DNA from 2 places in the Arthrobacter sp. 01T414 genome. Region 1 is predicted to be linked to the other one. Evidence: riboswitches for the same ligand, from Rfam matches in the RefSeq annotation. Region 1 holds a riboswitch; the other holds the start of a gene.
What was found. Region 1 has a riboswitch for glycine ahead of gcvP (aminomethyl-transferring glycine dehydrogenase). Riboswitches for the same ligand answer to the same signal wherever they lie in the genome.
Positions count from the first base shown of each region.

Region 1 (14,341 bases):
TCCCCGTGCTCTCGTACCGCGAAGTCACTTCCGCCAATGTCCGGATCGAAACTGTAGGAGTCGTGCGCCATGCCGAACCGCTATCGGCTTAAGGGAGCCTCGCTGGAGGAAATCCGCAGCAAGGCCGAAGCCCAATACGGCCCGTCCGCCCGGATCGTTTCCGCGGAACGCGTCATCAGCCCCGGCATCGCCGGGCTCTTCGCGGCGAACCGCTACGAGGCCGTCGTCGAGGTCCAGCCCAAGCACGACGTCGTCACCGGCGAGGTCGTGCCGGATGCGGACATCCTCTCCGAAGGAGAGATCCTCGAGCGTGCCTCCGCCACGACGACGGACGCGCCGCGGGACACCGTCCGGGACGCGCCGCGGCGCCCGGAGGCTCCGGCCAGCACCCGCGTCGCCTCCGCTCCGGGCCACGAGTTGCAGGGAGACGCGATCGCGGCCCTGCTGGCCGAAGCCGACGCCGCCGAACTGACCCTGCACCGCTCCGGCACCCCCGGCGTCTCTACCGAGTCACCGGACTTCGCCGAACTGCTGGACCAGCTCGGCTCCGGACTCCGTCCGACCTCCGCCGGTGCCGGCCAGCCTGAGCGCGGGAGGCCGGCAACCCCGGGAAGCGGCGCGGCGGAAGACGCCGCGCCGGCCCAACAGCAGGCTGCGGTGTCGGCGCCGTCGTCTTCTTCGTCGATGCGGTCCGCTCCGGTGCGCGAGAAAGTCCCGGTTCCGCTGAGCGGTACCGGTGACCTGGTGGTGCTGGTGGGTCTCGGTGACGACGCCTTGGACACGGCCTTGGCCATGTCCATCGCTGCCGGCGGCGCGGACGTGCGCACGGCGGGGGAGTTGAGCGCCTACGGGCACCTGCACTTGGACGGACGCCAGAGCGCGACGGCGGCCCGCGCCCACGCCGTGGAGACGGAGCAGACGGTGCTCGCGGCGTTCGGACTCGGCAAGGCCCGCAACACTCTGGCCAGGCTGCAGGCGATCGCGGCGCTCTCCCCGGACCAGCTCTGGGTAGTGGTGGACGCCGGACGCAAGCATGAAGACACCGCCCGCTGGGTGAGCCTGCTGCGGGCCCGGCTGGAGGTGGCCGGCGTGGCCGTGGTGGGCGCAGCCGACACGGGAACGCCCGAAAGCGTGGACGGCCTTGGCCTGCCGGTGGGCTGGATCGACGGCCGCCCGGCGGCCCGGCCGGCGCCGTGGGCCGCAGCGTCCGGCCGCGAAGGGTAGATTGAGAGAATGCTGGTACTAACACGCAAGCCGGGCGAACAGATCATGATCGGCGACGGCATCGTCATCACTGTTCTGGAAGGGCGCGGCGACGGCGTCCGGATCGGCATCGAGGCGCCCCGCGGCGTCCCGATCCAGCGGCGGGAAGTAATCGAGGCCATCGCTGCGGCGAACCTGGCGGCAGCCGAAGCAGGCGCCGACGCCGGCACCGGCACCGAGGACGCGCTGCGCGGGCTGCTGCCCCCGGCCGTCCCCGCGGTTCCGCCGGCGGCCGAGACCGGCCGCCCCGCTGCACCCGCCGCCGACTGACGCGCGCCTGACGTCCGCCGCTTTCGCCGCCGCGGTCGCCGCCGGCCGGCTGCCCCGGCGTGTCGCCTCAGTGCGAGTTCGCGTCGTCGCCGAGGTACTGGGCCAGTAACGGCTGGGTCGCACGGCGCGTGATGGCGAGGGCCCGCTCAATGTTCCCGGCAATCGTCAACTGCTCAAGGACACCGGCAGGATCGTCCGGGGCCTCCGGTCGCTGCAGGCTCCGGAGCGTTGCCTCGTTGGTGCGGGCTGCCTCGCCGAGCCGGCCCATCAAGGCGCGCAGGCCCTCAAGATGCTCCTGCAGGACGGTCGGCCAGGAACCCTGCGGCGCGGCGGCAATCAGTTCAAGCAAAGTGGCCTGCGCCGGTAGGCCCCATTCGGCCGCCACCGCCGCGGACTCGACATTCCGGGCCAGTGCCTCGAAGCGCAGGCGGTCCAGCACACCTTCTACTTCGGACGCGGTGAAGGTCAGCCAGTGGGTGTTGCCGGCGGCCGCATGCAGTCGCTGCGTTTCCAACCGGAACAGGAGCAGTTCCAACTGCCGCCGTTCCTGCCACAGCGCCGCCGAAAGATCCCCTGCACCCATGGGCCCCATTCCCCTGACATCCCGGCCAAATTACGGCTTTCCGCATTTTCCGCCAAGCTTTTCCCTGAGGGTACACGCAGATTCCGGATCAGGTGATAGGTTTCGTTCTGGGTGCTGCGCCCGAGCTTCGAACACCGCCTCCCATGGGGGGAGTGCGCGACCGTTTGGTGGTGCGGCTCTCAGGGTTTTTAAAGCTCCTGATCCGTCTCATGGGGGGACACACTATTGAATCGCGTGGAACGCAACGAGATGGTCACCCAGCACCTTCCGCTGGTTGGCTATCTCGTCTCAGATTTGTGCTCGAAGGCGTCCCACCTCTCGCGCGATGACCTGGCGTCGGCTGGCGCCGTTGCCCTGATTACCTCGGCCGATTCCTTCGACCCTGACCTTGGCGTGCCCTTCGGCGCCTTCGCGCGCCGCCGCATCCTCGGCGCCTTCGCCGATGAAATGCGCGCCAGCGACTGGGCGACGCGCTCGGCACGCCGACGGATCAAAGAGACCATGTCCGTCCAGGAGACCCTGGCGGCGGCGCTCGGTCGCACCCCCTCGGTTGACGAGATCGCCTCCGCGCTCGGCGTCCAGCAGAGCGTTGTGGAAGCTGCCCTCGCGGACGCGTCGCGGACCCTCACGCCGCTCGACGACGCCGTCGTCGACACCCTCGCAGCGGAAACCCTGTCCCCGGAGGGCTCGGTCCTCGCTGACGAGCGGCTCCAGTACCTCCGTGCCGCCGTGAAGTCGCTGCCGGAACGGATGCGCTACGTCGTCGAGGAGATCTACTTCGGCGACCGGACCGTCAAGGACCTGGCAGCAGAGTTGGGCTCCACTCACGCGGCCGTCTCGCAGCAGCGCGCCGAAGCGATCCGCCTTATGCGCGACGGCCTCACCGCCCACTACGCCGATGACCCGGACCAGGGCTTCGAACCGCAGTCCCGGATCACGCCGCGCCGCCGGAATGACTATCTCGCCCAGCTCTCCGAGGCCACCACCGGGGGAATTACCCGGGCCATCTTCCCGCAGGGGCCGGTGCTGAACCAGGCCGTCTGAGGCGATTCCGGACGATTAGTAAGCTCACTTAGTAAGCTGATCGTGAAATTCGCCCGCGACCATCGCGTGCCGTTTGCTCCCTGGGGTAGCGTCTGAGGCATAACGCCGGATCAGACGTTCCTATCAAGGAGGATTCATGAAAGCATCACCTACCCTGACGAGCAACCTGCAGGCCGTTCTCGTGGACCTGATCGAACTCCACGTACAAGGCAAGCAGGCGCACTGGAACATTGTGGGCACCAACTTCCGCGACCTTCACCTGCAGCTGGACGAAATCATCGAGGCGGCCCGTGGATTCGCCGACGACCTGGCCGAGCGGATGCGCGCCCTCCATGCACTGCCGGATGGTCGCAGCTCCACGGTTTCGAAGACCACCGCGCTCGCGGAATTCCCCACCGGCCTGATCAACACCAAGGATGCGATCGACAAGATCGTTGCCGCGCTCGAGGCCGCCGTCGGCACCATGCGCAAGGTGCACGACGAGGTGGACGAGGAAGACCCCACCACCGCGGACCTGCTGCACGAGTTCATTGCCAAGTTCGAGCAGTACGCCTGGATGGTTAACGCCGAAACTATGCGCGCCACCGCCAGCGTCACCACGCCGGACAGCAAGAAGTAGCCGCGTTCGTTCACGCGGTTTCCACGCGCCCGACGCCGGGTCCCCCCGGCGTCGGGCGCTCGCTCTTAACCCTTGACAGACCTTGCCCCCCGCCGCGGCGGCCCTGCGCCGGCTGTTAGGCCGCCGTCGGCACCTTGCGCAGCACGACGGCGGCCAGCACCGCGGCGCCGGACATCAGCACCAGCGCGATGGCTGCCGTGATGTGGACGCCCGAATCGAAGGCGGCCCGGGCGGCGGCCATCACAGATTCCGCCAGCGGCGCGGGGAGGGTGTGTGCCAGTTCCGCGGCCCCGGCGAGGGTCTCGCCGGCCTGGGCAGCGGCCCCCGCCGGGACCGTCCCGTCGGCGACGGCGGGAAGGTGCAGGTTGCGCTGGTAGGACGCCGTCAGGATGGAGCCGAGGATGGCGGTGCCGAGCAGGGAGCCGACCTCGTAGCCGGTTTCCGAGATGGCGGCCGCTGCGCCTGATTTCGCCGCCGGCGCCGCTCCCAGGATCAGGTCGTTGGAGATGGTTTCGGCCGCGCCGACGCCCAGGCACAGCACCAGCAAGGCGGCCAGCAGCAGGCCGGGCCCGGTGCCGTGGTCCCCGAAAGCCACCAGGCTGTATCCCGTGGCGCTCAGGAGCAGGCCGCCGGCCACCACGAAGCCCGGACGGACCTTGCGCACCAGCGGGACCACGAGCAGTCCCGCGACCACTGTGGCGACCAGGGCCGGGACCATCGCCATGCCGGACTCCGAGGGCGACTGCCCCTCGAGGAGTTGCAGGTGCTGGGCGAGGAACAGGATGAATCCGTTGTAGGAAAACAGGGCCAGGACGTTGGCTGTGATGGCGGTGCTGAAGACCGGATTGCCGAACAGGCTCAGGTCCAGCAGGGGAGTGCCTGAGTCCTGCGCCGCCAGCCGGTGCTGGCGTCGGACGAAGGCGTAGCCCATCAACAGCCCGACGCCGAGGGCCGCGAGCGGCTCCGGCGCAACGCCGTCGGTAGCCAGCATCTTGATGCCGTAGACCGCTGGCACCATGGCCAGCAGCGACAGGACGATGCTGGGGGCGTCCACCCGGCCGGGGTTAGGGTCCCGTGATTCCGGGATCAGTACGCGGCCAAAGACCAGCAGCGGCAGGATAATCGGCACCGCGACCAGCAGGACCGCTCCCCACCAGAGGTGTTCCACGAGCCAGCCGCCGAAGATCGGGCCCAGCGCAGCGCCGCCGGAGAAGCCTGCGGCCCAGATTGCCACCGCGAGCCGACGCCGGTTGGGCTCGGGGAAGATATTTCGGATCAGGGACAGCGTGGACGGCATCAGCATCGCGCCGAAGAAGCCCAGCCCGGCCCGGCCCGCGATCAACCACTCCGCGCCGGGCGCAAAAGCAGTCACGGCGGACACCGCTGCGAAGCCGGAGCTGCCGATGAACAGCAGCCGACGCCGGCCGATCCTGTCACCCAGGCTGCCCATCGCCACGAGCAAGCCGGCCAGCACCAGCGGATATGCGTCGACGATCCAGAGCAGCTGCACCCCGGTGGCATCCAGGCTGCGGGCAATCGCCGGCAACGCGAAGGTCAGTGCGGTGTTGTCCACGGCCACGAGCAGAACCGGGAACATGAGCAGCGACAAGGCCAGCCAATCGCGCCAGGGTGCGCGGGGAGCCGGGGCGGCATGGGTGGCGGCGGACAGGGACGCGGTACTCATAAACAATAACTGTACCGTCTGGACGGTATAGTTAAGAAATTGCTGTTCAGGCAGGCATGATGGGAGCCATGGCCAGAAAACCCGTTGCCCGCGAAGCCGTCCTTGACGCCTTCGAATCCCTTCTCATTACGGAGGGAGAGCGCGCTGCGACGCTGGACGCCGTAGCCAAGCTGGCCGGCGTTTCCAAGGGGGGACTGCTGTACCACTTCCCGAACAAGGAAGCCATGATCTCGGTGCTGCTGGAGCGCCTGGACCGGCTCCTCGCCGAGGATCTGGCTGCCATGGCCGCAGCCCCGGAGGGAGCGGCCGCGTACTTCATCAGGTCCTCGGTGTGGGCCGACACCCCGCTGGACCGCGTCTTTGTCGCCGCCACCCGCCTGGCCGAAGTGGCCCACGCTGAAACCCTGCGGCGGATGGCCGGGGTGCAGGCGAGCTGGCTGGCCCTCCTTGCCGCCGACGTGGGACCCGCGATGGCCAAGCCCGTGCTCTACATGGGGGACGGGCTGTACTTCAATGCCATGCTGGCGCGGGGGCCCGGCGAGGCGCCGGCCGAGGTGGCCGGCGATGTCGAAAGCCTGCTGGCCGCCGTCGAACGACTCCGCGGCTGATCCGGCCCAAGCCGAGGGGACGCTCCCTCGGGTTTGGCGCTCTTCCGGGGGACGCTCCCTCAGGTGTGGTGCCCTCCCGGGGGACGCTGCCTCAGGTCCGGTGCTCTTCCGGGGGACGCTCCCTCAGGTCTGGTGCCCTTCCGGGGAAACCCTCCCTCACATCACGTGAGGGAGCGTTGGGTAAGTCGTGCCGGAGGTGAGGGAGCGTTCAGGAAATTCGCGCCGGATGTGAGGGAGCGTTGGGGTGGGTCGTGCCGGAGGTGAGGGAGCGTTGGGGTAAGTCGTGCCGGAGGTGAGGGAGCGCCCGAGGGATCGGAGTTTGCGGACGCGTCTCCGGCGTAGGACAATGGAGGCTGTGACTACGGTCACGAGCAATTGAATATGCCTTTGATCTGCGGCGGGAGAGTTCTGCAAGTAGGTACAAGCAGGCGCCGTAGGAGCAAACCCTCCCCAGGAATCTCTCAGGCCCATGTACCGCCGCGGCAAGGCAACTCTGGAAAGCAGCGAGTGCGCCCCATGGCGTGCTGTGCTCACCGACGGTGCAAGCGGAGCCTCGCGAAAGCGGCTGCGCGGAAACTCTCAGGTCCAATACAGAGCGGGGAGGAACCCGAATCAATGTGGCGTACCCTGCGCCGCCTTAGTTATGGAGTTCCTTGTGACTGTTACCTCAGCCTCCACGTCCTTCGTTGACCGGCATATCGGCGCTCGCCGCCAGGCCGACGTCGACACCATGCTGAGGGCTGTCGGCCACGACACCGTCGACGCCCTGGTGGACACCGCCGTTCCGAAGGACATCCGGCAGGACTCCGACCTGGCGCTCGGCGCCGCCCTGAGCGAAGTGGAAGTTCTCGCCGAACTGCGCCGGATCGCCTCCAAGAACAAGACCGCCGTTCAGATGATCGGCCAGGGCTACTACGACACCGTCACCCCCGCCGTGATCCGCCGGAACATCCTCGAAGCTCCGGCCTGGTACACCGCCTACACCCCCTACCAGCCGGAAATCTCGCAGGGCCGACTGGAGGCCCTGCTGAACTTCCAGACCATGGTCCAGGACCTCGTCGGCCTGCCGATCGCCAACGCCTCGCTGCTGGATGAAGCCACCGCCGTCGCCGAGGCCGTGCTGATGATGCGCCGGGCGAACAAGAACAAGACGGCCCACGACGGGAAGACCGTCCTCGACGCCGACTGCCTCCCGCAGACCATCGCGATCGTCAAGGGCCGCGCCGAGGCCCTTGGCTTCGAGGTCGAGGTCGCGGACCTGTCCAAGGGCCTGCCCGAGGGCGTCATCAACGGCGTCGTGCTGCAGCAGCCCGGTGCCTCCGGCCGCGTTTTCGACCACTCGGCCGTCATTGCGGACGCGAAGGAGCGCGGCGCGCTCGTCACCGTCGCGGCTGACCTGCTGTCCCTGACCCTGATCACCCCTCCCGGTGAGCAGGGAGCCGACATCGCTGTCGGCTCCGCCCAGCGCTTCGGCGTTCCGCTCTTCTTCGGCGGCCCGCACGCCGCGTACATGGCCGTCCAGAAGGGCCTGGAACGCTCCATGCCCGGTCGGCTCGTGGGCGTGTCCAAGGACAACGCCGGCGTCCCCGCCTACCGCTTGGCGCTGCAGACCCGCGAGCAGCACATCCGCCGTGAAAAGGCGACCTCCAACATCTGCACCGCCCAGGCCCTGCTGGCCATCGTCGCCTCGTTCTACGCCGTCTACCACGGCCCGGACGGGCTGAAGGCGATCGCGGAGACCGTTCACGGCCACGCCCGGACCATTGCCGCCTCGCTCAAGGCCGCCGGACTGGACGTGCAGCACACCTCGTTCTTCGACACCGTGACCGTGTCCGTCCCTGGCAAGGCCGCCGAATTCATCGCCGCCGCTGACGCCAAGGGCATCAACCTGCGCGCCATCGACGCCGACACTGTCGGCATCTCCGCCGATGAAGCCACGACGGCGGCCATCGTCGCCGACGTCGTCGCCGCCTTCGGCGCGTCCGTCGCCGACACTTCTGAAGGCTTCGCCCTGGACTCCGCCGTCGAACGCACCTCGGATTACCTGCAGCACCCGGTGTTCAACACGCACCGCTCCGAGACGCAGCTGCTGCGCTACATCCGCCGCCTCTCGGACCGGGACCTGGCCCTGGACCGGACGATGATCCCGCTGGGGTCCTGCACCATGAAGCTGAACGCCACGGCCGAAATGGAGGCCATCTCCTGGCCGGAGTTCGCTTCCATCCACCCCTTTGCCCCGGACTCGCAGACGGCGGGCTGGCGGGAACTGATCGAGGACCTCGAAGCCCAGCTGACCGAGATCACCGGCTACGACCAGGTCTCCATCCAGCCGAACGCCGGCTCCCAGGGTGAGCTCGCCGGGCTCCTCGCGATCCGCGGTTACCACCTCTCCCGGGGAGATGACCAGCGCAACATCTGCCTGATCCCGGCCTCCGCGCACGGCACCAACGCCGCCTCCGCGGTGCTGGCCGGCATGAAGGTCGTCGTCGTGGCCACCGCTTCGGACGGCACGATCGACCACGCGGACCTACAGGCCAAGATCGAACAGCACAAGGACGCCCTTTCGGCGATCATGATCACCTACCCGTCCACGCACGGCGTGTACGACGCCGACGTCCGCGAGGTCTGCGACGCCATCCACGCAGCCGGCGGCCAGGTCTACATCGACGGCGCCAACCTCAACGCCCTCGTCGGACTGGCCCAGCCCGGCCAGTTCGGCGGCGACGTCTCGCACCTGAACCTGCACAAAACCTTCTGCATCCCGCACGGCGGCGGCGGACCCGGCGTGGGCCCGGTCGCGGCCAAGGCCCACCTGGCCCCGTTCATGCCCGGCAACGCAGCAGACCCGGCCAACGGCGCCGAGGGCACCCCGATCTCCGCCTCCCGCTACGGCTCCGCCGGCGTGCTGCCGATCTCCTGGGCCTACGTGAAGCTGATGGGCGGGCAGGGCCTGACCGAAGCCACCAAGTCGGCCCTGCTCGCCGCGAACTACATCGCGGCCCGCCTCAACGACTACTTCCCGGTGCTCTACACCGGCGAGGGCGGCCTCGTGGCCCACGAGTGCATCCTGGACCTGCGCGAACTCACGGCCAAGACCGGCGTCACGGCCGAGGACGTCGCCAAGCGCCTGATCGACTACGGATTCCACGCCCCCACCCTGGCATTCCCGGTGGCCGGGACCCTGATGGTCGAGCCCACCGAGTCCGAGGACCTGGGCGAGATCGACCGGTTCATCACGGCGATGATCGCCATCCGTAAGGAGATCGACCAGGTCGCCCACGGCGACTTCACTGTCGAGCACAGCCCGCTGCGCAACGCACCGCACACCGCGGCCGCCGTCGTCAGCACCGACTGGGAGCGCAGCTACCCGCGCGAACAGGCCGTCTTCCCGGTCCACACCCTGCGGCAGGACAAGTACTTCCCGCCGGTCGGCCGGATCGACGGCGCCGCCGGTGACCGGAACCTGATCTGCTCCTGCCCTCCCCTCGAAGCCTTCGAAGATCACTCCGACGACTCCGCAGACTCTGCCAATTAAGGACAGCCAACGATGACTGAGAACTACACGGCACTTTACGAAGAGCACAAGAAGCTTGGAGCCTCCTTCACGGACTTCGGCGGCTGGCAGATGCCGCTCAAGTACAGCTCCGAACTTGCCGAACACCACGCCGTCCGCAAGTCCGCGGGCCTGTTCGACCTCTCCCACATGGGCGAAGTCTGGGTCACCGGCCCGGACGCCGCCGCCTTCCTGGACTACGCCCTGGTCGGCAAGATTTCCGCGATGACGGTCGGCAAAGCCAAGTATTCGCTGATCTGCAACGAAGACGGCGGCATCATCGATGACCTCATCACCTACCGCCGCCCGGCCGCGGCCGACGGCACCGACAAGTTCCTGGTGGTCCCCAACGCCGGCAACGCCAAGGTCGTGGCCGCGGCCCTGGCCGAGCGCGCTGCAGACTTCGATGTCAAGGTCCAGGACGCCTCCGCCGAGACCTCGCTGATCGCCGTCCAGGGACCGAAAGCGGAGGCCATCCTGCTCCGCCTGGTCCCCGCCGCGCAGCACGAGCTCGTCACCGGCCTGAAGTACTACGCCGCCGTCGACGTCCCGTTCATGTTCGGCGGCAGCAGCCAGAACCTCCTGCTGGCCCGCACCGGCTACACCGGCGAGGACGGCTTCGAAATCTTTGTCGCCAACGACGACGCCGCCGCACTCTGGCAGGCGCTCATCGCCATCGCTGAGGAAGGCGAGCTGACGCCCGCAGGCTTGGCCTCCCGCGACTCGCTCCGCCTCGAGGCCGGCATGCCGCTCTACGGCAACGAGCTCTCCCTCGAAGGCGACCCGTTCGCCGCCGGGTTGGGTCCCGTCGTCGCGCTGTCCAAGGAAGGCGACTTCGTCGGCAAAGCCGCCCTGGCAGCCAAGAAGGAAGCCGGCGCCGGGTCCACGACGGGCCGCAAGCTCGTCGGGCTCAAGGGTCTGGGCCGCCGGGCCGGCCGGGGCCACTACCCGGTCCTCAAAGACGGCAACACAGTTGGCGAAGTCACCTCCGGCCAGCCCTCACCCACCCTGGGCTACCCGGTCGCCATGGCTTACGTCGACGTCGCCTTCACCGAACCCGGCACGGCCCTGGACATCGACCTGCGCGGAAAGAGCGAGCCGTTCGAAGTTGTCGCACTGCCTTTCTACAAGCGCCAAAAGTAGGCGGGCTGGTTCCCGGCTCCGGGACCGGCCGTCTGGGTTTTCACGTGTGCTCGCTCGTTTGACCCGCCGTCCCCCTAACCTCGCAAGCTCGGTCAGGGAACCCGGACGGCGGCCACTCGCTTAGACGCACGCTTTCGAAAACCCAGCCCGGCCGGCCCCTCGGGGACCGCTCACCTTCAACACCAACGGGAGCCAGCGCTTTCGAAAGCCAATGGTGCGGGGTCTGTGCCGCCTACCGCGGGTCGGCCCTGGAAGATTTAAACGGCCAGCGTTTCTTTCCGGAGAGCGGGCGGGCTGTTTGAAAACTGTTGGCCAGCGGATATGAAGCGGCCGATAGCGGCAGGGGAACGGATTCCGGAAGCGTGCGTCTAAGCGAGGAACGAGCGAGCACGCGGAGGAATTCGGGCTCCGGCCGCGCACCCCGGCCCACCCACGTTCGCTAGGCACCGGCCACAATAGATTTAGCACCACCGACCACTCCAAGACTTAGGAAAAACACATGGCAAAAGTTGCCCCTGAACTGCAGTACTCCGACGAGCACGAGTGGGTTGCCCGCGAGGCCGGGAACGTAGTGTCCATCGGCATCTCGGCGGTCGCCACGGACGCGCTGGGCGACATCGTCTACGTTGACCTGCCCGAGGTGGGCTCGTCGGTAACGGCGGGTGAGACCTGCGGTGAGGTTGAGTCGACGAAGTCCGTTTCGGATCTCTACGCCCCGGTGACGGGCGAGGTCACGGAGATCAACGACGCGGTCGTGTCCGATCCCGCGCTGATCAACAGCGATCCGTACGGTGCCGGCTGGCTCTTTAAGGTGGCCGCGGAGTCCGAGGGTCCGCTGCTCTCCGCCCAGGACTACGCCTCCAAGAACGGCGGCGAGCTGTGAGCGGCTCGACCGTGGCCGCCGGCACCGAAGCAGTGTTTGAGCAGGTTGTGTCCCCGTCGCTGGACGCGGAGCTGGCGGCCCTGGATCCGGAGATCGCCGCGCGGATCGACGCGGAGCTGGGCCGCCAGCGGGATGGGCTGGAGATGATCGCTTCGGAGAACCACACGGCGCGGGCGGTGATGCAGGCGCAGGGCTCGGTGTTGACGAACAAGTACGCCGAGGGTTACCCGGGCAAGCGTTATTACGGCGGCTGCGAGCACGTCGACGTCGTCGAGCAGCTCGCGATCGACCGGGTCAAGGCCCTGTTCGGCGCCGGGTACGCGAACGTCCAGCCGCACTCCGGGGCGCAGGCGAACGCCTCGGTGATGCACGCCCTGATCCGTCCGGGCGACACGATCATGGGGTTGAACCTGGCCCACGGCGGGCACCTGACGCACGGGATGAAGATCAACTTCTCCGGCCGGCTCTACAATGTCATCCCGTACCAGGTCCGCGAGGATGACCACCGGATCGACATGGCCGAGGTCGAACGCCTCGCCCAGGAACACAAGCCCCAGCTGATCGTGGCCGGCTGGTCCGCGTACGCCCGGCAGCTGGACTTCGCGGAGTTCCGCCGGATCGCCGACTCGGTCGGCGCGTACCTGATGGTGGACATGGCGCACTTCGCCGGGCTCGTCGCGGCCGGGCTGCACCCCTCCCCGGTGCCGCACGCGCACGTCACGACGTCCACGACGCACAAGACCCTGGCCGGTCCGCGCGGCGGGATCATCCTCTCCAACGACGCCGAGATCGCCAAGAAGATCAACTCCGCGGTGTTCCCGGGCCAGCAGGGCGGCCCGCTCGAGCACGTCATCGCGGGCAAGGCCGTGGCGTTCAAGATCGCCGCGTCGCCCGAGTTCAAGGAACGCCAGGAACGCGTCCTGGCCGGCGCCCGGATCCTCGCCGAACGCCTGGTCCAGCCCGATGTCACGGCCAAGGGCATCACCGTGGTCTCCGGCGGCACCGACGTGCACCTGGTCCTGGTGGACCTGCGCGACTGCGAGCTCAACGGCCAGGAAGCCGAGGACCGGCTCGCCGCGATCGACATCACGGTCAACCGCAACGCCGTCCCGTTCGACCCGCGCCCGCCGATGGTGACCTCCGGGCTGCGGATCGGCACCCCGGCCCTGGCCACCCGCGGGTTCGGCGAGGCCGCGTTCGCCGAGGTCGCGGACATCATCGCCGAGGCCCTGACCGCGGACGCCGGCGCGGACCTGACCGGGCTCCGCGCCCGGGTCCAGGCCCTCGCCGCCGCCCACCCGCTCTACCCTTCGGTTGCTAACCTAGCCTGACCGTCCAGGGGCCGGCCCTACCCGGGCTGGCTCCGGGACCGGCGGACCGGACTTTTCACGCGTGCTGCTCCTTCTCCCCACCGTCCCCCTAGCCTCGCAAGCTCGGCCAGGGAACCCGGACGGCGTGGGCCCTCGCTTTGACGCACGCTTTCGAAAAGCCCGGCTCCGCCGGCCCCGCGAGGGCACCTCACCTTCTGCTCCGTCCCCACATTTATCCCCAGTTAGGAACCCGGCCATGGCTGTTGGCGTCTTTGATCTTTTCTCTATTGGGATCGGGCCCTCAAGTTCGCACACCGTGGGGCCCATGCGGGCCGCCGCAGTCTTTGCCGAGGAGTTGAAGGCGTCGGGGGACCTGGAGAAGGTCGCCGCGCTCCGGGTGGACCTGTACGGCTCATTGGCCGCGACCGGTCACGGGCACGGCACCATGACCGCGATCCTGCTGGGGCTCGAGGGCTACCACCCGGAGAAGATCCTCCCCGACGAGGTCGAGGATCGACTGGCGGCCATTGCCGAGACGGGAACCCTCCAGCTGGCAGGATCCGTACAGTTGCCGTACGGGGTGAAGGACATGGTGCTGCGCCCGCTCACCGTCCTGCCCCGGCACACTAACGGCATGACGTTCACGGTTTCCGACGCCGACGGAACCGTTGTTCACAGCGCCACTTTCTTCTCCGTCGGCGGCGGCTTCATCGTCCGAGAGGGCGAGGAGGACGCCGCGCTGAAGGAACTGGCCGAGTCCAAGAAGGAATTGCCGCTGCCGTTCCGCACCGCCGCGGAACTGCTGGGACGCTGCCAGTCCAAGGGGCTCTCGATTGGCGAGATCATGTTCGTCAACGAGCGTGCCTCCCGCACCGAAGCGGAAATCCGCGAGGGCCTCCTGCACATCTACTCCGTCATGGAAGGCTGCGTCGAGGTCAGCCTCAAGCGCGAGGGCCTGCTGCCCGGCGGGCTCAAGGTCCGCCGTCGTGCACCGGACTGGCACGAACGGCTGATGAAGGAAAACCGTGGCCAGGACCCTGACTACCGGGACCCGAAGTACTGGCAGGAATGGGTCAACCTGATCGCCCTGGCCGTGAATGAGGAGAACGCCTCGGGCGGCCGGGTCGTCACCGCACCGACCAACGGCGCCGCCGGGATCATCCCCGCCGTCCTCTACTACGCGCTGCACTTCGCCCCGGGCATGGACAAGGCCACCCAGGAGGACCGCGACGACGTCGTGGTCAAGTTCCTGCTCGCCGCCGGAGCCATCGGGGTCCTCTACAAGGAACAGGCTTCGATTTCCGGCGCCGAGGTGGGCTGCCAGGGCGAGGTGGGTTCGGCGTCGTCGATGGCGGCCGCCGGCCTGGCCGAAGTCATGGGC
Region 1 covers NZ_JBFTQK010000006.1:114,348-128,688, reverse strand. Annotated here, with positions in the region: gene AC1DK9_RS14130 (flagellar biosynthesis protein FlhA) at 1-92, shown strand, start outside; gene AC1DK9_RS14125 (hypothetical protein) at 70-1,224, shown strand; gene AC1DK9_RS14120 (carbon storage regulator) at 1,234-1,533, shown strand; gene AC1DK9_RS14115 (flagellar protein FlgN) at 1,601-2,116, opposite strand; gene AC1DK9_RS14110 (sigma-70 family RNA polymerase sigma factor) at 2,342-3,160, shown strand; gene AC1DK9_RS14105 (Dps family protein) at 3,297-3,779, shown strand; gene AC1DK9_RS14100 (MFS transporter) at 3,895-5,463, opposite strand; gene AC1DK9_RS14095 (TetR/AcrR family transcriptional regulator) at 5,532-6,071, shown strand; glycine riboswitch at 6,460-6,558, shown strand; glycine riboswitch at 6,560-6,675, shown strand; gene gcvP (aminomethyl-transferring glycine dehydrogenase) at 6,715-9,606, shown strand; gene gcvT (glycine cleavage system aminomethyltransferase GcvT) at 9,619-10,767, shown strand; gene gcvH (glycine cleavage system protein GcvH) at 11,267-11,650, shown strand; gene glyA (serine hydroxymethyltransferase) at 11,647-12,981, shown strand; gene AC1DK9_RS14070 (L-serine ammonia-lyase) at 13,217-14,341, shown strand, end outside.

Region 2 (14,341 bases), on a different contig from region 1:
TCGGCCTGGGTGGCCTGATCCATGCCGGGGGCAAAGTGCAGGGCGTAGTAGAGGACGGCGGGGATGATCCCGGCGGCGCCGTTGGTCGGTGCGGTGACGACGCGGCCGCCGGAGGCGTTTTCCTCGTTCACGGCCAGGGCGATCAGGTTGACCCATTCCTGCCAGTACTTCGGGTCCCGGTAGTCGGGGTCCTGGCCGGGGTTTTCCTTCATCAGCCGTTCGTGCCAGTCCGGGGCGCGGCGGCGCACCTTCAGCCCGCCCGGGAGCAGGCCCTCGCGCTTGAGCGAGGTCTGGACGCAGTCGGCCATCACCGCGTAGATGTGCAGAAGGCCCGCGCGGATCTCCTCCTCGGTGCGGGAGGCGCGTTCGTTGATCAGCATGATCTCACTGATCGACAGGCCCCTCTGCCGGCAGTGTTCGAGCAGCTCCGCCGCGGTGCGGAACGGCAGCGGCAGTTCCTTGATGGAGTCATCGAGCTCCTGCTGCGCGGCGTCCTCCTCGCCCTCGCGGACGATGAAGCCGCCGCCGACGGAGAAGAACGTCGCACGGTGCAGGGTGCAGCCGTCGGCGCCGGAGACGGTGAAGGTCATCCCGTTGGTGTGCCGGGGCAGGACGGTGAGCGGGCGCAGCACCATGTCCTTCACCCCGTAAGGCAACTGCACGGACCCTGCCAGCTGCAGCTTCCCGGTCTCGGCGATCGCGGCGAGCCGCTCCTCGACCTCGGCGGGCAGGATCAGTTCCGGGTGGAAGCCTTCCAGGCCCAGCAGGATCGCCGTCATCGTCCCGTGCCCGTGCCCGGTTGCGGCCAGGGACCCGTAGAGATCAACCCGGAGCGAGGCGACCTTCTCCAGGTCCCCGGAGGCCTTGAGTTCTTCGGCGAAGACCGCCGCGGCCCGCATCGGGCCCACGGTATGCGAGCTGGACGGCCCAATTCCAATGGAAAAAAGGTCGAAGACTCCAACAGCCATGGTCGGTTCCTAACGTAGTCATGATTCAAATGCCTGTAGTTGAGCCCGTCGCCCCCAATGCCACGACGGGCCCAACTACCGGTGCGCCCTTAGCCGAGGTTGGTGACCGTGGGGTAGAGCGGGTGGGCGGCGGCGAGGGCCTGGACCCGGGTGCGGAGCCCGGTCAGGTCCGCGCCGGCGTCGGCGGTCAGGGCCTCGGCGATGATGTCCGCGACCTCGGCGAACGCGGCTTCGCCGAACCCGCGGGTGGCCAGGGCCGGGGTGCCGATCCGCAGCCCGGAGGTGACCATCGGCGGGCGCGGGTCGAACGGGACGGCGTTGCGGTTGACCGTGATGTCGATCGCGGCGAGCCGGTCCTCGGCTTCCTGGCCGTTGAGTTCGCAGTCGCGCAGGTCCACCAGGACCAGGTGCACGTCGGTGCCGCCGGAGACCACGGTGATGCCTTTGGCGGTGACATCGGGCTGGACCAGGCGTTCGGCGAGGATCCGGGCGCCGGCCAGGACGCGTTCCTGGCGTTCTTTGAACTCGGGCGACGCGGCGATCTTGAAGGCCACGGCCTTGCCGGCGATGACGTGCTCGAGCGGGCCGCCCTGCTGGCCCGGGAACACCGCGGAGTTGATCTTCTTGGCGATCTCGGCGTCGTTGGAGAGGATGATCCCGCCGCGCGGACCGGCGAGGGTTTTGTGCGTCGTGGAGGTCGTGACGTGCGCGTGCGGGACCGGGGAGGGGTGCAGCCCGGCCGCGACGAGTCCGGCGAAGTGGGCCATGTCCACCATCAGGTACGCGCCGACCGAGTCGGCGATCCGGCGGAACTCCGCGAAGTCCAGCTGCCGGGCGTACGCGGACCAGCCGGCCACGATCAGCTGGGGTTTGTGTTCCTGGGCGAGGCGTTCGACCTCGGCCATGTCGATCCGGTGGTCATCCTCGCGGACCTGGTACGGGATGACGTTGTAGAGCCGGCCGGAGAAGTTGATTTTCATCCCGTGGGTCAGGTGCCCGCCGTGGGCCAGGTTCAACCCCATGATCGTGTCGCCGGGGCGGATCAGGGCGTGCATGACCGAGGCGTTCGCCTGCGCCCCGGAGTGCGGCTGGACGTTCGCGTATTCCGCGCCGAACAGGGCCTTGACCCGGTCGATCGCGAGCTGCTCGACGACGTCGACGTGCTCGCAGCCGCCGTAGTAGCGCTTGCCCGGGTAGCCCTCGGCGTACTTGTTCGTCAGCACCGAGCCCTGCGCCTGCATCACGGCCCGCGCGGTGTGGTTCTCCGAGGCGATCATCTCCAGCCCGTCCCGCTGGCGGGTGAGTTCCGCGTCGATCCGCGCGGCGATCTCCGGATCCAGGGCGGACAGCTCCGCGTCCAGCGACGGGGACACAACCTGCTCAAACGTCGCCGTCGCGACGCCCGCCCCGCTCACAGCTCGCCGCCGTTGGCTGCGGCGTATTCTTCAGCCGACATCAGCGGGCCTTCTTCGGCTACGGCCACCTTGAACAGCCAGCCGGCGCCGTACGGATCGCTGTTGATCAGCGCGGGATCGGACACGACCGCGTCGTTGATCTCGGTGACCTCGCCCGTCACCGGGGCGTAGAGATCCGAAACCGACTTGGTCGACTCAACCTCACCGCAGGTCTCACCCGCCGTCACCGACGAGCCCACCTCGGGCAGGTCAACGTAAACGATGTCGCCCAGCGCATCTGCGGCCACAGCGGAAATGCCGATGCCGGCCGGGCCCGACCCGTCAGCGGCAACCCATTCGTGCTCTGCGGAGTACTTCAGTTCAGCAACAACCTTGCTCATGTGTTTTTCCTTCTGTTTGATCTGTAGTCGATGTGGGGCGGTTTCACCGCCTGTGGAGCTATTTTTCGCGCTTGTAGAAAGGCAGTGACACGACTTCGAACGGCTCGCTCTTGCCGCGCAGGTCGACGTCCAGGGCGGTGCCGGGTTCGGCGAACTCGACGTCAACGTAGGCCATGGCGACCGGGTAGCCCAGCGTCGGGGACGGCTGCCCGGAGGTGACTTCGCCGACGACATTGCCGTCCTTGAGGACCGGATAGTGGCTGCGGCCGGAGCGCCGGCCCAGGCCCTTGAGCCCCACGAGCTTGCGGCCCGTCGTGGAACCGGCGCCGCCGGCCTTCAGCGCCTCAAGTGCCGTGCGGCCCACGAAGTCGGATTCCTTGGCGAGGGACACCACCGGGCCCAGCCCTGCCTCGTACGGGTTGCCGTTCCGGGAGAGTTCGTTGCCGTAGAGCGGCATGCCGGCCTCAAGGCGCAGCGAGTCGCGGCACGCCAGCCCGGCAGGGATCAGTCCACGGTCTGCGCCGGCCTCCAGCAGCGTCTCCCATAGCGCCGGAGCGTCCGCGTTGGGGACGTAGATCTCGAAGCCGTCCTCTCCGGTGTAGCCGGTGCGGGCCAGCAGCAGGTTCTTGCTGGCACCGCCGAAGTTGAAGCCGACCTCGACGGCAGCGTAGTACTTCAGTTCCGTGACCAGGCTGTGCTGCGCGGCCGGGACGAGGGCCAGCAGGATGGCTTCCGCGTTCGGCCCCTGGACGGCGATCAGCGAGGTCTCGTCCGAGACGTCCTCGACGGTGACGTCGAAACCGCCTTCCTGGGCAGAACCGGCGCGATCGGCCAGGGCCGCGGCCACGACCTTGGCGTTGCCGGCGTTGGGGACCACCAGGTACTGCTCGTCGCCGCGGCGGTAGGAGATCAGGTCGTCGATGATGCCGCCGTCCTCCTGGCAGATCAGCGAGTACTTCGCCTTGCCGACGGCGACTGCCGAGAGCTTGCCGGCCAGGGCGTAGTCGAGGAAGGCGGCGGCGTCCGGGCCGGTGACCCAGACTTCGCCCATGTGCGAGAGGTCGAACAGGCCCGCGGCGTTGCGGACGGCGTGGTGTTCGGCCAGCTCGGAACTATATTTGAGCGGCATCTGCCAGCCACCGAAATCGGTGAAAGACGCACCGGCCTTCTTATGCTCTTCGTAGAGCGCGGTGTAATTCTCAGTCATTGTCAGTCCTTAGTTCTCGAAGTCTTCGATCGGGGGGCAGGAGCAGACCAGGTTGCGGTCACCGGCGGCGCCGTCGATCCGGCCGACCGGCGGAAAGTACTTGTCCTGCTTGAGGGTGTGGACCGGGAAAGCGGCCTGTTCGCGCGGGTACGCACGGTCCCAATCGGAGGAAACGACGGCGGCCGCAGTGTGCGGTGCGTTGCGCAGCGGGGAGTCCGCCAAGGTGAAGTCGCCGGCCGCAAGCTGTTCGATTTCGGCGTGGATGGCGATCATCGCGTCGATGAACCGGTCGATCTCGCCCAGGTCCTCGGACTCGGTGGGCTCGACCATCAGGGTCCCGGCAACCGGGAACGCCAGCGTCGGGGCGTGGAATCCGTAGTCGATCAGGCGCTTGGCGACGTCCTCGGCCGTCACGCCGGTCTTGGCCGTGAGTTCGCGCAGGTCCAGGATGCACTCGTGCGCGACGAGGCCGCCCTCGCCGGTGTAGAGCACCGGGAAGAACTCATTGAGCCTCGAGGCAACATAGTTCGCGGCGAGCAGCGCGGACTTGGTGGCCTCGGTCAGGCCCTGTCCGCCCATCAGCTTCACGTAAGCCCAGGAGATCGGCAGCACGCCGGCCGAGCCGTAGCGGGAGGCAGAGATCGGGGTGCCCTCGGCGCCGTTGGCCGGATCTGCCGCGTTGCCGGGCATGAACGGGGCCAGGTGGGCCTTGGCCGCGACCGGTCCGACGCCGGGTCCGCCGCCGCCGTGCGGGATGCAGAAGGTCTTGTGCAGGTTCAGGTGCGAGACGTCACCGCCGAACTGGCCGGGCTGGGCCAGGCCGACGAGGGCGTTCAGGTTGGCACCGTCAACGTACACCTGGCCGCCGGCTGCATGGACAGCGTCGCAAACCTCACGGACATCGGCGTCGTACACCCCGTGCGTGGACGGGTAGGTGATCATGATCGCCGAGAGGGCATCCTTGTGCTGTTCGATCTTGGCCTGCAGGTCGGCATGGTCGATCGTGCCGTCCGAGGCGGTGGCCACGACGACGACCTTCATGCCGGCCAGCACCGCGGACGCGGCGTTGGTGCCGTGCGCGGAGGCCGGGATCAGGCAGATATTGCGCTGGTCATCACCCCGGGAGAGGTGGTAGCCGCGGATCGCGAGCAGCCCGGCGAGCTCACCCTGGGAGCCGGCGTTGGGCTGGATGGAGACCTGGTCGTAGCCGGTGATCTCGGTCAGCTGGGCTTCGAGGTCCTCGATCAGTTCGCGCCAGCCCGCCGTCTGGGATTCGGGTGCGAAGGGGTGGATGGAGGCGAATTCCGGCCAGGAGATGGCTTCCATTTCGGCCGTGGCGTTCAGCTTCATGGTGCACGAACCCAGTGGGATCATGGTTCGGTCCAGGGCCAGGTCGCGGTCCGAGAGGCGGCGGATGTAGCGCAGCAGCTGGGTCTCGGAGCGGTGCGTGTTGAACACCGGGTGCTGCAGGTAATCCGAGGTGCGCAGCACCGCTTCCGGCAGCTCAAAGCCGTTCGCTTCTCTCACCGGGCCGGCACCGAAGGCCACGGCCACCGCGGAGAGGACTTCCGGCGTCGTGGTCTCATCGACCGACACGCCAACTGTGTCCGGGTCGATGAAGCGCAGGTTGATGCCGCGGGCTTCCGCGGCGGTGATGACCTTGCGGGCTTTGCCGGGGACGCGGACGGTCAGGGTGTCGAAGAAGGACCCGCTGAGCAGTTCGCGGCCCGCCGTTTCCAGTGCGGTGGCGAGAACCCGGGCGTTGTTGTGGACGTTGTCGGCGATCGCTTTCAGTCCGTCCGGGCCGTGGTAGACGGCGTAGAACGAGGCGACGATGGCCAGCAGCGCCTGGGCGGTGCAGATGTTGGACGTGGCCTTCTCGCGGCGGATGTGCTGCTCGCGGGTCTGCAGCGCCAGCCGGTAGGCGGGGGCGCCGGCGTTGTCCTTGGACACGCCCACGAGGCGGCCCGGCAGGGTGCGTTCCATCCCGGCCCGGACGGCCATGTACGCGGCGTGCGGGCCGCCGAAGAACAGCGGCACGCCGAAGCGCTGGGTGGAGCCGACGGCGATGTCGGCGCCCTGCTCACCGGGAGGGGTGATCAGGGTCAGGGACAGCAGGTCAGCGGCGACGGTGACGAGTGCGCCGCGCTCCTTCGCGTCCGCAATGACCGTGGACTGGTCCCAGACGCGGCCGGAAACGCCGGGCTGCTGCAGCACGATGCCGTTGATGTCGCCGTCGGGCAGGCCCTTGGACAGGTCAGCGACCTCGACCTCAAAGCCAAGGGCCTCGGCGCGGCCCCTGACGATCGCGATGGTCTGCGGGAGGCAGTCGGCGTCGAGGACGGTCTTGCCGCCGCTGGCCGCCTTGTCCTTATTGGCCCGGCGCATCAGCAGCACGGCCTCGGCGACGGCGGTGGCTTCGTCCAGCAGCGAGGCGTTGGCGATCGGCAGGCCGACGAGGTCCTGGACCATGGTCTGGAAGTTCAACAGCGCCTCCAGCCGGCCCTGCGAGATTTCCGGCTGGTAGGGCGTGTACGCGGTGTACCAGGCCGGAGCTTCGAGGATGTTCCGGCGAATCACGGCGGGGGTCACGGTGTCGTAGTAGCCCTGCCCGATCATCTGCACGGCCGTCTTGTTCCTGGAGGCGATCCTGCGCAGCTCGGCCAGGACCTCCACCTCGCTGAGGGCATCGGTCAATCGCAGGGGAACATCCTGGCGGATGGAATCGGGAACGGCGGTATCAACCAGGCCGTCAACGCTGTCGTAGCCGACAGCCTTCAGCATGGTGTCGACGTCGGCCTGGCGGCGTGCGCCGATATGGCGATCGGCGAAATTGGATGGAAGAGATTGAACCGTCAAGAGGAACTCCAAGGTTTGGCCGACGCAACGCGCCGGAGGGGACCGGGTTCCTCCCCGCTCTGTATTGGACCTGAGAGATTCCGCAGACCTTTGTCCGCTTGCACCGTCGGTGAGCCAGGAACGTGCCTGACTGCTTTCCAGAGTTGCCTCGCCGCGGCGGTACGGGGGCCTGAGAGATTCCTGGGGAGGATTTGCTCCTACGGCGCCTGCCCGGTGATGACGGGGAGGACTCTCCCGCCACGGCTCGAAAGGCGTATTCGAATGTGGTGATTCGGCTCACACGCTACACGCAATCCCSGCACCCGGCAACACGGCGGCGCCGTGCGACGAAACAATTCGACGGGGTTGACTTTCCAGCGTGATCCATCCCACACTGGATCGGCCAAGCAATGTTCCGGACGGAACAGATGGCCAGTATTTCTGCGGATCCGGGGATTCCCGGAGGCGCGGAATTCGGTTGCGGCCGGTGGTGGAGCGGGGTTGATCTCCCCGCCACTGCGCCTTCCGCACCACAACAAAATCAACATGCTTACGATCTGCGGCGGGAGAGTCCTGCCGGTACATTCAGCAGGCGCCGTAGGAGCAAATCCTCCCCAGGAATCTCTCAGGCCCATGTACCGCCGCGGCGAGGCGACTCTGGAAAGCAGCCGGACGGCGTCCGGCTCACCGAAGGTGCAAGCGGTTCCTGCGGGGGCAGGAAACGCGGAAACTCTCAGGTCCAAGACAGAGCGGGGAGGAACCCGAATCATCGTGGCACCGATGCCACTTGAACGATGGAGTTCCTCATGACGATTCAGCGACCACCCACTACCGCAGTCGAAGCCCCGCACCTTGAGCGGCAGCTCAGCAACCGGCACATCCAGCTCATCGCGATCGGCGGCGCCATCGGCACCGGCCTGTTCATGGGCTCGGGCAAGACCATCTCGGCGGCCGGCCCGTCGGTGATCTTCGTTTACATGATTATCGGCTTCATGCTGTTTTTCGTCATGCGGGCCATGGGCGAGCTGCTCCTGTCCAACCTGCACTACAAGTCGTTCAGCGATTTCGCGGCAGATCTATTGGGTCCCTGGGCCGGGTTCTTCACCGGGTGGACTTACTGGTTCTGCTGGGTGATCACCGGCATTGCAGACGTCATTGCCATCGCCGGGTACTCCCAGGAACTCTGGCCGGGACTGCCCCTCTGGATCCCGGGGCTGGTCACCATTGCGATCCTGCTGCTGTTGAACCTGACAACGGTGAAGGCGTTCGGTGAGACCGAGTTCTGGTTCGCCCTCATCAAGATCATCGCCATCGCTGCGCTGATCGTCGTGGGCCTGTTCATGATCTTCAGCGGATTCAGCTCCGAGGCCGGACCGGCAACCTTCAGCAACCTCTGGAGCCATGGCGGCTTCTTCCCGAATGAGTTCATGGGCTTCGTGGCCGGATTCCAGATCGCCGTGTTCGCTTTCGTGGGCATCGAACTGGTGGGCACGACGGCGGCAGAGGCCAAGGACCCGGAGAAGAACCTGCCCCGCGCCATCAACTCCATCCCGGTGCGCGTCCTCCTCTTCTACGTCGGCGCCCTCATCATCCTGATGTCCGTCATCCCGTGGACCCAGTTCGCCGCCGGACACAGCCCATTCATCGCCATGTTCTCCCTGGCCGGCCTCGGCGCGGCCGCCACGGTCGTCAACCTGGTGGTCCTCAGCTCGGCGATGTCCTCGGCCAACTCCGGCATCTACTCCACCTCGCGCATGGTCTACGGCCTGGCCCAGGAAGGTGACGCGCCGGCACGCTTCGGCGACCTGTCCCGCCGCAAGGTTCCGCAGAACGCACTCTTCCTGTCCTGCGTGCTGCTGCTGGCCGGCGTCGTGCTCATGTACGCGGGGGAGAACATCGGCAAGGCCTTTGAAATGGTCACCACCGTTTCCGCGGTCTGCTTCATCTTTGTCTGGTCGATCATCCTCGCCAGCTACGTAGCGTTCCGCCGTCGCCGTCCCGGTTTGCATGACTCATCCAAGTTCAAAATGCCCGGCGGCGTTCCCATGGTCTGGGTTGTCTTCGCCTTCTTCGCCTTCGTGCTCTGGACCCTGACCACCCAGCCCGACACGCTGGCGGCGCTGCTGGTGACTCCGGTGTGGTTCCTCGTGCTCGGCGCCGCATGGTTCGTGCTGCGCCGCAGGCCCGTCCACCTGGCCCGCTACGAGGCGTTCAAGGCAGAGCTGCAGTCCGAACAGGATGTCGCAGCCGAGCTCCGGGCGGTGGACGGCAAGTGAGCACCGGAACAGGCACGCCATCCAACGTCCCGGCCCCCGAACAGCTGGAGGGATCGAGTACGGAGTTTGTCCTCACCCTCGACTGCGCGGAATCGCCGGGGATCATTCACTCCGTGTCCAAATTCCTCCTGGACCACGGCTGCAACATCGTCGACATCAAGCAGTTCGGAGACCGGCAGGAACAGCACTTCTTCATGAGGGTGCATTTCGTCTCGACCGGCAGCTTCGCCGACGTCGAAGAACTCCGGCGCGACTTCACGCCGGTGGCCGCGGAATGGACGATGAACTGGCGCCTGGAGCGGCACGGCCGGAAACAGCGAATCCTCGTCATGGTCTCCAAATACGGCCACTGCCTCAACGACCTGCTCTTCCGCGCCCGCATCGGGGAACTGCCGGTCGAGATAGTGGCGGTGGTGTCCAACCACCGGGACCACGAGGACCTGGTCACCTGGCATGGGATCCCCTTCCACCATGTGCCAGTGACCCAGGCGACGAAGCCGGAGGCCGAGGCAACGCTGCTCTCCCTGGTGGATGCCTACGATGTGGAGCTGGTTGTCCTTGCCCGCTACATGCAGGTCCTGAGCGACAACCTCACGGCCCGGCTCGCCGGCAGGGCAATCAACATCCACCATTCCTTCCTGCCGAGTTTCAAGGGAGCCAAGCCCTACCACCAGGCGTACGAACGGGGGGTCAAGACCGTTGGGGCCACCGCCCACTACGTTAATTCGGAGCTGGATGAGGGGCCGATCATCGCGCAGCAGGTCATCGAAGTGGACCACACCTACGCGCCCGCTGACCTAGTGGCGGTGGGCCGCGACGCCGAATGCAAGGCCCTGACGAACGCCGTCCGCTGGCATTCCGAAGGCCGCATCATTCTCTCCGGCAACCGGACCGTCATCCTTCGCTGACGGCCTCCCGCCCGGTCATGCGAAGCCACCCGACGTCCGGGTGGCTTCGCATGACGAACCTGGTCCGGTCCCCGGATCCCACCGCTCAGGCCTGTCCCTTCCGGCGCGTCGCGCCGGCCATTCCTTGGAGTTCCACGTGACGGTTCAGTCTCTTTCATCCACGTCTTCGAAATCCCGGCCCGCGGCCGGTGCCCCTGCGCTTCCGACCCGGCTGGAAATCGTGCCCACCGACGGCATCGTCGCCAGGGTCCAGTCAAGCCTGCCGCCGGGCTCCGCGCTCACGGTCACCTGCCTGCCGCACCACGGGGTCAACCCCACTATGCGGGCAGCTGTCCAGCTTCGGCTCCTGGGTTATGACGTGGTGCCGCACCTCGCCGCCCGCAGCCTCGAGAGCCGCACCCAGCTCGCCGGCATCCTTAAGGATTGCGGTGCTGCCGGAATCAACGAGGTCTTCGCCGTCGGCGGGGACGCGGCGCAGGCAGCGGGCCCCTACCTGAGCAGCGCCCGGCTGTTGGAAGACATCGCCCAGCTCTCCGGCGGGAGCGTGGCCGTGGGCGTCGCCGGCTACCCCGAGGGGCATCCGCAGCAGAGCCAGCTGCGCATGCTCGACGCCCTGCTGGAGAAGCAGCACCTTGCCACCAGCGTGGTCACGCAGATGTGCTTCTCCGCCGCCCGGATCAGCTGGTACGTGGAGCTGCTGCGCCGTGAAGGCGTCGCCCTGCCGGTGTGGGCCGGCGTCGCCGGGTCGGTGCCGCGGACCAAGCTCATCTCGCTGGCCACCAAGATCGGCGTGGGACCCTCGCTCCGGTTCATCGGCCGCAAGGGTCCGCTGGCCCGGCGGCTCATGGACGGCGGCAACTATTCGCCGCAACGGCTCGTATCCGAGTTGTCGGCCGTCCAGCCCTCCCTGGCCGGCGTGCACCTGTACACCTTCAACAATCTGGAACCGTACCTGGCCGCCCGCAGGGCCGAAAGCGTGGCTGTCCCCTGAGCCGAGGCGGTTAAGGGCGGCCGATAATCCCGGGCACAGCAGGGGCCCCGCCCTGAATCCTGACGGGGCCCCGGCAGTGCCAGCCGCTTAGTGGCCGCACTGTGGAAGTAGCCGCTTAGTGGCCGCGCGCGATCCATTCCTCAAGCTGCGGCGCCTCGGCGCCGACCGTTGTCGAAGCTCCGTGCCCGGTCCGCACCACGGTGTCCGCCGGCAGGGCCAGGAGCCGGGACTTGATGGATTCGATGATGGTGGGGAAATCGCTAAAGGACCGGCCGGTGGCTCCGGGACCGCCCTGGAACAGGGTGTCGCCGGTGAAGACCGTGCCTTCGCTCTCCAGCCGGAAGCTCACGGAGCCGGGGGAGTGGCCCGGCGTGTGCAGCGCCACCAGTCGGGCGCCGGCGACGTCGAAGGTCTCGCCGTCGTCGATGCCGTGGTCCGGCTTGGTTCCCGGGAAGACCCGGTCCCAGAGCATCCAGTCGTCCCGGTGCAGGTAGACCGGTGCGTTGACCAGGCCGCGGAACGCGCCCACGGCGGCGATGTGGTCGTCGTGGCCGTGGGTGAGCAGGATGGCCTTAACAGTGCGCCCGGCGACGGCGGACGCGATGGCGTCGGCGTCGTGGGCCGGATCGATCACGACGCATTCCTGCTCGTCTCCGACGATCCAGACGTTGTTGTCGACGTCCCACGTGCCGCCGTCCAGCGAGAACGTGCCCGAAGTGACGAGCTGGTCGATCCTGAGGCCGTTACCGGAACCGCCGCTCACAGCTCAACCACCGAGCGGAGCACGGACCCGGAGTGCATCTTCTCGAACGCTTCCTCGATCTGCTCGATCGTGATCCGCTCCGTGACGAAGGCGTCCAGATCCAGCCGGCCCTGCCGGTAGAGGTCGATCAGCATGGGGAAGTCGCGGGAGGGCAGGCAGTCGCCGTACCAGGAGGACTTCAGCGAGCCGCCGCGGCCAAAGACGTCCAGCAGCGGCAGCTCCAGGGTCATCTCCGGGCTGGGGACGCCGACCAGAACCACTGTTCCGGCGAGGTCGCGGGCGTAGAAGGCCTGCTTGTATGTCTCCGGCCGTCCCACGGCATCGATCACGACGTCGGCGCCGAAGCCGCCGGTCAGTTCGCGGATCGCCTCCACCGGGTCGACGGCGGAGGAGTCCACGGTGTGGGTGGCGCCGAGTTCCTTGGCGAGTTCGAGCTTCTTGGCGTCGACGTCCACCGCGATCACGGTGGTGGCGCCGGCGAGCGCGGCACCGGCCACGGCCGCTACGCCCACGCCGCCGCAACCGATCACGGCGACGGAATCGCCGCGCTGGACGTCACCGGTGTTGATCGCGGCTCCGAGGCCGGCCATGACGCCGCAGCCGAGCAGGCCGATCGCGGCGGGGTCGGCGTCGGGGTCCACCTTGGTGCACTGGCCGGCGGCGACCAGGGTCTTCTCGGCGAAGGCGCCGATGCCCAGCGCGGCGGTGAGCTCGGTGCCGTCCGCCAGCGTCATCTTCTGCGTGGCGTTGTGTGTGTTGAAGCAGTACTGCGGCTCGCCGCGGCGGCAGGCGCGGCACTCGCCGCAGACCGCGCGCCAGTTCAGCACCACCCGGTCGCCGGGGGCCACCTCGGTGACGTCGGGGCCGACCGCGTTCACCACGCCCGTTGCCTCGTGGCCGAGCAGGAACGGGAAATCGTCGTTGATGGCGCCCTGCTTGTAGTGCAGGTCGGTGTGGCAGACGCCGCAGGTGAGGATGTCCACCAGGGCTTCGCCGGGTCCGGGATCCGGGACCAGGATGGTTTCCAGGGTGACGGGTGCGTTCTTGGAACGGACGACTGCGCCTTTGACTTCGTGGACCATGGGCTGGCTCCTTTGCTCGTGTCGCTGATGTTGCCGTGAAACTCTGTCTTACTACTCTGTCGCACAACTGGACACGGCGCGGCCCTGAGGGGGCCGCGCCGTGTCGTGAGCGCTACATATCGCTAAAAAGTGGGGCCTAGGCCGCGAGGCGGCTCTTGACCTCGGCCGCGGACGGGTTGGTGGCGGCGGTGCCGTCCGGGAAGAGCACGGTGGGGACCGTGCGGTTGCCTCCGTTGAGCTGCTCGACGAGTTCGGCGGTGCCTTCGACTTCCTCGATGTTGATCTCGGTGTACCCGATGCCCTGCGCGTCCAGCTGCTTCTTCAGCCGGTTGCAGTAGCCGCACCAGGTGGTCGAAAACATGGTGATGGTGCCGGAATCGGGGATGAAGTCCACGAAGTTCTCCTCAAAGCTGGGTTGGCGGCGCTGGTTGCAGGTACTGCGTGGCAGCGCCGGTTGCCGACAAAAGTCGTACGTCACTACCAATAACCGTAACCCGAAGTGCGCTATTCCCTGGATCTATTCCCGGTAGGCGGCCCGCGGTGGCATGCTGGTGCCGTGTGTGGACGCTACGTGATGGCCCGGGCCGTCGGGGACCTGCTCGCCGAATTCGACGCCGAACTGGAAGAAGAGATCGTGATTCCGCCCTCGTGGAACGTGGCGCCGACCGCGGACGTGCCGATCCTGCTGGAGCGGCTCGTCGAGGACGGGGCCGCGCCAAAGCCGGTGCGGCAGCTGCACATGGCCCGCTGGGGACTCGTGCCGTCCTGGGCCAAAGACCCCGGCATCGGCTCGAAGATGATCAACGCGCGCAGCGAGAGCGTTTTGGAGAAGCCGGCGTTCCGCAAGGCCACCCGCACCCGGCGCTGTGCCGTTCCGGCAGATGGCTATTACGAGTGGAAGGACGAGGGCAAGGCCAAGCAGCCCTACTACGTCCACCCGAAGGACGGCAGCCCGGTAGTTTTTGCGGGACTCTATGAATGGTGGAAGGACCCGACGAAGGCCGAGGGGGATCCGGAGCGCTGGTTGCTCTCGACCTCGATCCTGACCACGGATTCTCCGCCGGAGGGTTACGCGGGCGGCATGCTCGCGGAATTGACGGCGCTGCACGACCGGGTCCCGCTGCCGATGGACCGCCGGACGATGGAGGCCTGGCTGGACCCGCACGCCGACGACGCAGCCGCCCTCGTGGGGCTGGTCCGGGCCGGCGCGCACGACGTCGCGGAGGGCTGGCGGATCGACGCCGTCGGCACCGCCGTCGGGAACGTGAAGAATGATTCCCCGGAGCTGATCGAACCGGTGGGCAGCCTCTTCTAGGAGTCCCTAGACGGTGACCTTGCCGCCGGCGTCGACCGTCCAGGTGGGGTTGAAGGCGACCTCCCAGCGGAACCCGTCCGGATCCGCGAAGTAGCCCGTGTAGCCGCCCCACGGCTGGGTCTTCGGCGCGGCGACGACGACGGCGCCGGCGGCCTCCGCCTGGCGCATCACCTTGTCCACCTCGTCGGCGCTGCCCAC
Region 2 covers NZ_JBFTQK010000002.1:104,582-118,922, forward strand. Annotated here, with positions in the region: gene AC1DK9_RS05980 (L-serine ammonia-lyase) at 1-968, opposite strand, end outside; gene glyA (serine hydroxymethyltransferase) at 1,058-2,383, opposite strand; gene gcvH (glycine cleavage system protein GcvH) at 2,380-2,763, opposite strand; gene gcvT (glycine cleavage system aminomethyltransferase GcvT) at 2,822-3,970, opposite strand; gene gcvP (aminomethyl-transferring glycine dehydrogenase) at 3,980-6,841, opposite strand; glycine riboswitch at 6,977-7,076, opposite strand; glycine riboswitch at 7,362-7,459, shown strand; gene AC1DK9_RS06005 (amino acid permease) at 7,615-9,084, shown strand; gene purU (formyltetrahydrofolate deformylase) at 9,129-9,992, shown strand; gene AC1DK9_RS06015 (methylenetetrahydrofolate reductase) at 10,129-10,983, shown strand; gene AC1DK9_RS06020 (MBL fold metallo-hydrolase) at 11,099-11,746, opposite strand; gene AC1DK9_RS06025 (S-(hydroxymethyl)mycothiol dehydrogenase) at 11,743-12,828, opposite strand; gene AC1DK9_RS06030 (mycoredoxin) at 12,965-13,222, opposite strand; gene AC1DK9_RS06035 (SOS response-associated peptidase) at 13,385-14,143, shown strand; gene AC1DK9_RS06040 (VOC family protein) at 14,150-14,341, opposite strand, start outside.
Region 2: it holds a riboswitch for glycine, as region 1 does, so the genes downstream of both, AC1DK9_RS06005 (amino acid permease) here and gcvP (aminomethyl-transferring glycine dehydrogenase) in region 1, are expected to answer to the same signal.